Regions from separate parts of the Variovorax xiamenensis genome, predicted to be linked through region 1. Evidence: riboswitches for the same ligand, from Rfam matches in the RefSeq annotation. Region 1 holds a riboswitch; the other holds the start of a gene.
What was found. A riboswitch is a leader RNA that binds a small molecule or an ion and turns the genes downstream of it on or off. The one in region 1 is predicted to bind thiamine pyrophosphate.

Region 1 (3,407 bases):
GGTGATCGACTACGTCGTTGCGCACGAACTGGCCCACCTGCGGGTGATGGACCATTCGCACCGCTTCTGGGAAACCGTGGAGAGCGTCGTGCCCGACTACGACGTGCTGCGGCAGCAGCTCAAGGACGAGGCGGTTCCCCGCTGGAACTGAGGCCGCCAAGGCCGTCAAGGCCGTCGAGGTGGGCGAGGCCGGTGCTCCCGGCCTCGGGCGGAAGCCTCAGGACACGGCCTTGATGGGGATGTACATCTCCCCCCCGCCTGCCATGAACTCCTTCGACTTCTCTTCCATGCCTTCGCTCATGGCCTGATCCTCGGCCACGCCCTTCTTCGCGGCGTATTCGCGCACCTCCTGGGTGATCTTCATCGAGCAGAACTTGGGGCCGCACATCGAGCAGAAGTGCGCCACCTTGCTCGAATCCTTCGGCAGGGTCTCGTCGTGGAATTCGCGCGCCGTGTCGGGGTCGAGGCCCAGGTTGAACTGGTCCTGCCAGCGGAACTCGAAGCGCGCCTTGCTCAGCGCGTCGTCGCGCGAGCGCGCTCCTGGGTGTCCCTTGGCCACGTCCGCTGCATGCGCGGCGATCTTGTAGGCAATGATCCCCTGCTTCACGTCGTCGCGGTCGGGCAGCCCCAGGTGCTCCTTCGGCGTCACGTAGCAGAGCATCGCGGTGCCGGCCCAGCCGATCATGGCCGCGCCGATCGCGCTGGCGATGTGGTCGTAGCCCGGCGCGATGTCGATGGTCAGCGGCCCCAGCGTGTAGAACGGCGCCTCGTGGCAGTGCTTCAACTGCTCGTCCATGTTCGACTGGATCATGTGCATCGGCACATGGCCCGGGCCCTCGATCATGGTCTGCACGTCGTGCTTCCACGCGATCTGCGTGAGCTCGCCCAGCGTACGCAGCTCGGCGAACTGGGCCTCGTCGTTGGCGTCGGCGCCCGAGCCGGGACGCAGGCCGTCGCCGAGCGAGAAGCTCACGTCGTAGGCCTTCATGATGTCGCAGATGTCCTCGAAGTGCGTGTAGAGGAAGCTCTCCTTGTGATGCGCGATGCACCACTTGGCCATGATCGAGCCGCCGCGCGACACGATGCCCGTCATGCGGTTTGCCGTGAGATGAATGAACGGCAGGCGCAGGCCGGCGTGAATGGTGAAGTAGTCGACGCCCTGTTCGGCCTGCTCGATCAGCGTGTCGCGGTAGATCTCCCAGGTGAGGTCCTCGGCCACGCCGCCGACCTTCTCGAGCGCCTGGTAGATGGGCACGGTGCCGATCGGCACGGGGCTGTTGCGCACGATCCAGTCGCGCGTGGTGTGGATGTTCTTGCCGGTGGAAAGATCCATCACGTTGTCCGCGCCCCAGCGGATGGCCCACACCAGCTTCTCGACCTCTTCCTCGATGCTCGAGGTGACGGCCGAGTTGCCGATGTTGGCGTTGATCTTCACCTTGAAGTTGCGACCGATGGCCATCGGCTCGACTTCGGGGTGGTTGATGTTGGCCGGAATGATCGCGCGGCCGCGCGCCACTTCGTCGCGCACGAACTCGGGCGTGATGATGCGCGGAATGCTCGCGCCCATCGGGTTGCCCGCCACGCGCTTCGCGCGCTCTTCGTTGGCGAGGTATTCGGCCATCCACTCGCGCTTGCCGTTCTCGCGCAGGGCCACGTACTCCATCTCGGGCGTGACGATGCCGCGGCGCGCGTAGTGCATCTGCGTGACGTTGGCGCCCGACTTCGCGCGGCGCGGCGTGCGCTGCAGCGCCGAGGCGCCGGCGCGCAGTTCGGCGAGGCGCTGGGCGTCGCGGTCTTCGTTCTTCGCGCCGTCGTCCAGCGCATGGTGCATGCGGCCCTCGTAGCTCTCGGTGTCGTTGCGCTCGGCGATCCACGCGCCGCGCACGTCCGGCAGGCCGCGGCGCACGTCGATCTCGACCTTCGGGTCGGTGTACGGGCCCGAGGTGTCGTAGAGCGACACGGTCTCGCCGTTGGTCAGCTGCACGTCTCGCACGGGCACGAACAGGTCGGGCCGGCTGCCCGGAATCACGCACTTGTGCGACGCGGGAAAGGGCTCGCGCGTCAGCGTGAGCAGCGAGGTGAACTTGTCGGGGGCATTCATCGGAGGCACTCCTTGTTGAGGGAAAGGGTGCTCCGCAATCGCTCGGTGGACTTCGGGATGCCCGTCACGGAAGGGGGAGTGACGGACCGGAGTCAGGGAGTGCAGCTCTTCTTACGCCGGTATGACCCGGATCAAGTTCGCGGGTCGGCAGCTTTGCCATCTCAGCACGCCACATGCGTGCACCCCGGAGCGGGGCCGATTGTGCGAGCCCCGGCCCGGCGAGTCAACCCGCGGGTTGTTACCGCAGGTCGCCGTCGACGTAGTACCAGCGTCCGTCTTCGCGCACGAAGCGGCTGCGCTCGTGCAGGCGCGTGGCGGCGCCGGAGGGGCCGCGCTGGCGCGCCACGAACTCGACCTCGGCATGGTCCGCGTCGAGCACGGAGCGCGAACGCACGTCCAGCCCCAGCCACCTGACGCCCGGTTCGAACTCGATGGAGGCCGGCCGTTTCGATGCATGCCAGGTGGCGAGCAGGTACTCGCCGCGTTCCAGCACGAAGGCCGAATAGCGCGAACGCATCAGTGATTCGGCGTCGGGCGCGGGCGTGTTGTCGAAATCGTCGAGATAGCGGCCGCAGCACAGGGCATGGGCGATGGGCTTGTCGCGGCGGTCGGTTCGGCCGCACGGGCAGGGCCCGGCGATGGGGTCGGAGGCACTCATGAAGACCGCTATTGGAACACCTCGCGGCCCGGGTGCCGACAGGGCAAGCCCGGAGACCGCCAGAAGCGGGCTACGAGGGCCGGCTCGCGGCGATGGCCTCCTGCAGGGCCTGCGCGTCCGCCGGCTTGTAGATCAGCGCATAGCCAGCGCGCTCGACCTCGGTCCGCGTCGAGTGCGCGGTCTCGCCTGTGAGGATGACCACGTTGCGCGCCTTGCCCACTGCCTGCAGGGCCTGCGCCGCGGCGAGGCCCGAGAGGCCGCTGCCCAGCCGCAGGTCGCTCAGCATCAGGTCGAACACGCCGCCGTGCTGCAGGGCTTCGCGCGGGTTCGAGGCCAGCGCGACCTCGTGGCCCCAGCCCGACAGCAGCGAGCGCATCGCTTCGCGCACGGGCTCCTCGTCGTCCAGCACGAGGATGCGGATCGGCGCCAGGACCGCATCGGGGACGGGGGCAATCGTCTCTTCGCCGGCTTGCTGGCCGAACGCACCGGTAGGTACCGTTGCCTCCTCCAGCACCAGCGAGAAGGTGCTGCCGCGCCCCGGCGCGGTACGCACCTCGATGCGCGAGCCCATTGCCTGCGCCATGCTCGCCACCAGCGACAGGCCCAGCCCGAGCCCGCGGCTGCGGTCGCGACCCGGGTTGTCGACCT
Region 2 (3,407 bases), 3.1 Mb from region 1:
ACCCAAGGCATCACCCAAGAGCCCACCCAGCGCTACGCACGCGTGCTTTCCATCGCCGGTTCCGACAGCGGCGGCGGCGCCGGCATCCAGGCCGATCTCAAGACCTTCGCCGCCCTGGGCTGCTACGGCATGACGGCCATCACCGCGCTCACCGCACAGAACACGCTGGGCGTCTCGGGCATCCACGGGGTGCCGTCCGACTTCCTCAAGGCGCAGATCCAGGCCGTGGTCGAAGACATCGGCGTCGACGCCGTCAAGCTCGGCATGCTGCATGCGCCCGAGGTGGTCGAGGTGGTGGCCTGGGCCATCGACCGCTACCAGCTGAAGAACGTGGTGCTCGACCCCGTGATGGTCGCCACCAGCGGCGACCGCCTGATCGCGGCCGAGACGGTGCAGGTGCTGGTGCGAGAGCTGTTCCCGCGTGCCGTGGTCGTCACGCCCAATCTCGACGAAGCGGCCTTGCTGGTCGGCCATGCCATCGAAGGCATCGATGCGCTCGACGGCGCTGCCGACGAACTGCTTGCGCTCGGCGCGAAGGCCGTGCTGCTCAAGGGCGGCCACCTGCCGGGCAACGAAGTGGTCGATGTGCTGCTGCAGGCCAGTGGCGAGCGCACGCGGCTGGCTTCCGCCCGCATAGAGAGCCGCAACCTGCACGGCACGGGCTGCACGCTGTCGTCCGCCATTGCCGCGCACCTCGCATTGGGCGCGACGCTGCCCGAAGCGGTCGAACGGGCGCGCGCCTACATCCTCGGCGCGATGGCCGCGGGTGCGAACGTGAAGATCGGCGCGGGTCATGGCCCCCTCAACCACGGCTTTGCGCCAGTGCCGACGCACCGCGTTGCGCTGAAGGCCGGCTGAGCCAGGCGAGCACGAAGGTCGCGGCCAGCGTCGGCAGCGCGGAGCCGAATTGCGGCGCCCACTTCGCGAGCGCGTGGTAGGCCGCGATGCCCGCGACCCAGATCAGCGCCGCGCCGAAGTCGATCTTGCGCCGCGCGCCTTGCGGCGACACCGCCTCGCCGCTGCCGAGCCGGCCGATGATCACGCCGTACAGTGGCACGAACACCGAACTCAACAGCAGCAGGAAGGGCTCCAGCGTGTGCATCGGCAGCACCAGAGCCAGTGCGATGCACAGCGCCGCAAGCAACAGCCCCCAACGCTTCACGCTCCAGCGCGGCAGCAGGCTGTGCGTGGAGACCGAGCCCGAGTAGACGTCGCCATACGCGTTGTCGAGCTCGTCGATCAGGATCAGTCCCAGCGCCACGAGGCCGCCCTGTGCCAGCAGCAGCGCGGTGACGAGGCCCGTGCCCGGCTCGGCCACGCTCACCACCATCACGCCCAGCGCGTAGCACCAGACGTTCGCCACCGCATAGCCGATCCATGTACCGCCGAACGCGCCGCCGAGCCCGCCAGTGCTGCGCTTGCCGTGCCGAGCGTAATCGGCGACCAGCGGCAGCCACGACACCGGCATCGCGATCACCAGGTCGAGCGCGCTGAACATGCCCATCGTGCCGTCGCCCGGGCGTGCCCAGAAGGCATCCAGCCCCTTGGCCTGCAACTGCGTCGCGAACTGCCACGTGAGCCAGAGCAGCGAAAGCACCACCAGCGGGAGGCCGAAACGGCTCACGAAGCGCCGCACCAGCTTCACCATCGAGCCCGCGAGCAGTGCCAGCAGCACCGCGCCCCACAGCAGCGTGGTCAGCACGCCGCCCCAGAAGTCGCCCAGTGCCGGGCCCACGATCGTCTGGCCGATGGCCTGGGTGCCTTCGCGCATCACGACGAGCTCGAAAGTGGTCCAGCCCACCAGCTGCACGATGTTGAGCAGCACCGGCAGCCGCGCGAAGGCGCTGCCGTAGGTGGCATGCATCAGGCCTGCGCTCGCCAGGCCGCTCTGGCAGCCCAACCGTGCCGTCCAGGCCAGCAGGCCCGTGCCGATGCATGAGCCGAGCACGATCGCAATCGCCGCGTCGCGCGTGCCCACCGCCGGCACGAGATAGGCTCCGATCTGCATCACCAGCAGGCCCACGCCGAGGCTGAACCAGAGCGAGGCGTGGTCGTGCCAGCCAAATACTCGCTGCGAGGCGGAAAGCGGCGTCAGCGCTTCGTTGGAGACGGCTGCGCTGCCGGCGCTGTCGTTGTTGTCATGTGCCATCCGTTTGCTCCAGTGCAAAAGGTTTGGCAGGTGGGCGAGGCCCCAGTGGCGCGGCTTTCACGCGAGAAGGCGTGAGAGGCCACCGGACCAGCTTCCCTGCGCGAGGATTACCTCAATCAGGTTCAAAGGGACTTTCTCAGCGAAGCCGTGAAACCGGCTCAGCACCCCTAGCGAGCGGAAATTTTACGCTTTCTGCGGCCAGAGCCCATTAGCGAGAACTTTTTGAGCCCGGACGTGTGGTTCGCGCCTCATCTTCTTCTTGAGTGTTGCAGTGCAGCACTGCACTCCGAAGAAGAACCGCGGGAACCCACGCGGATGTGTTGCGAATGTTCCCGTATTGACAGGAAAGTACGCGTTTAGGAAGTCCATCATGCAGAATACGCGGCACCAACGATGGGCGGCATGATCGCTTTGGCGCATGAAGAGTCACCGTCGACAAGAATTTTCACAATGAATGTGAGGGGTGCGGAATGGGAGAGCCTATCTGGAGGGTGAGCCTGGCGTTGCTGACGGCTGCGTTGGTCTCTTGTGGGGGCAGCGGAGGAGGTTCCGCCGACTTGACTGGTGGCTCGTCGCTGTCCTCGCCGCCGACCAGTGCTCTTGCCACGAATCAGGGCACAAATTCGAAGGCGGACCCTCAGTCCGAAGGACTGGGGATTGCTCAAGCAGACTCGCAGGGGGGAATTGCCGCCCTGCAAACGCGAGGCGCAGACGTCGCCGCGGTGTTCGAGCAGACGATGCGTGGCGGTGATGCGCGGCCCTACGCAACGTTGGACACCAGTGGCTTCGGTATTCCCAGAACCATGGTGTACGACGCAGTCCATGGCGATATCTACGCCTCATACTCAAGCACTTTTTGGGCAGTCGGACTGAGCGCCATTGTTCGGTTTCGCTCGGATGGCGTCTCCTGGTCGAGTTCCTCGCTTTCGATTCCCGGCTTGCGTGACATTGCATTGGCACCGGATTCAAGCGTTCTGGCCGCAACCGATGCCAGCAATCACGTTCATCTGATTGACCTGGCCACTTTCAGCGTGAAGAGCAGCCACTTGTCTACCTTTGGTGTCGGGGACGAAGGTAACGTCACGGAAGGGAGCCTTGCCATCACCAAAGATGGCAAGCTATGGATGCCAACGGGCGGTACGACATGGCATGGCCTGGGATTCTTCGACCTGAAGACTCTCAAGTTCTCGGAGCCACTGCCCAGTTGTTGCCACGGGGGGCCCTTCCTGGCAGTGTCTCGTGACGGTGCACGACTGAT

Region 2: linked by a shared signal. The riboswitch ahead of SFB74_RS15045 (purine-cytosine permease family protein) and the one ahead of thiC (phosphomethylpyrimidine synthase ThiC) in region 1 are both predicted to bind thiamine pyrophosphate.

The regions. Positions count from the first base shown of each region.
Region 1 is NZ_CP139038.1:6,424,917-6,428,323, reverse strand. Features, by position in the region: gene SFB74_RS29490 (YgjP-like metallopeptidase domain-containing protein) at 1-151, shown strand, start outside; gene thiC (phosphomethylpyrimidine synthase ThiC) at 218-2,101, opposite strand; TPP riboswitch at 2,193-2,298, opposite strand; gene SFB74_RS29480 (YchJ family protein) at 2,340-2,759, opposite strand; gene SFB74_RS29475 (hybrid sensor histidine kinase/response regulator) at 2,830-3,407, opposite strand, start outside.
Region 2 is NZ_CP139038.1:3,303,598-3,307,004, forward strand. Features, by position in the region: gene thiD (bifunctional hydroxymethylpyrimidine kinase/phosphomethylpyrimidine kinase) at 1-858, shown strand, start outside; gene SFB74_RS15045 (purine-cytosine permease family protein) at 803-2,149, opposite strand; TPP riboswitch at 2,226-2,328, opposite strand; gene SFB74_RS15050 (hypothetical protein) at 2,707-3,407, shown strand, end outside.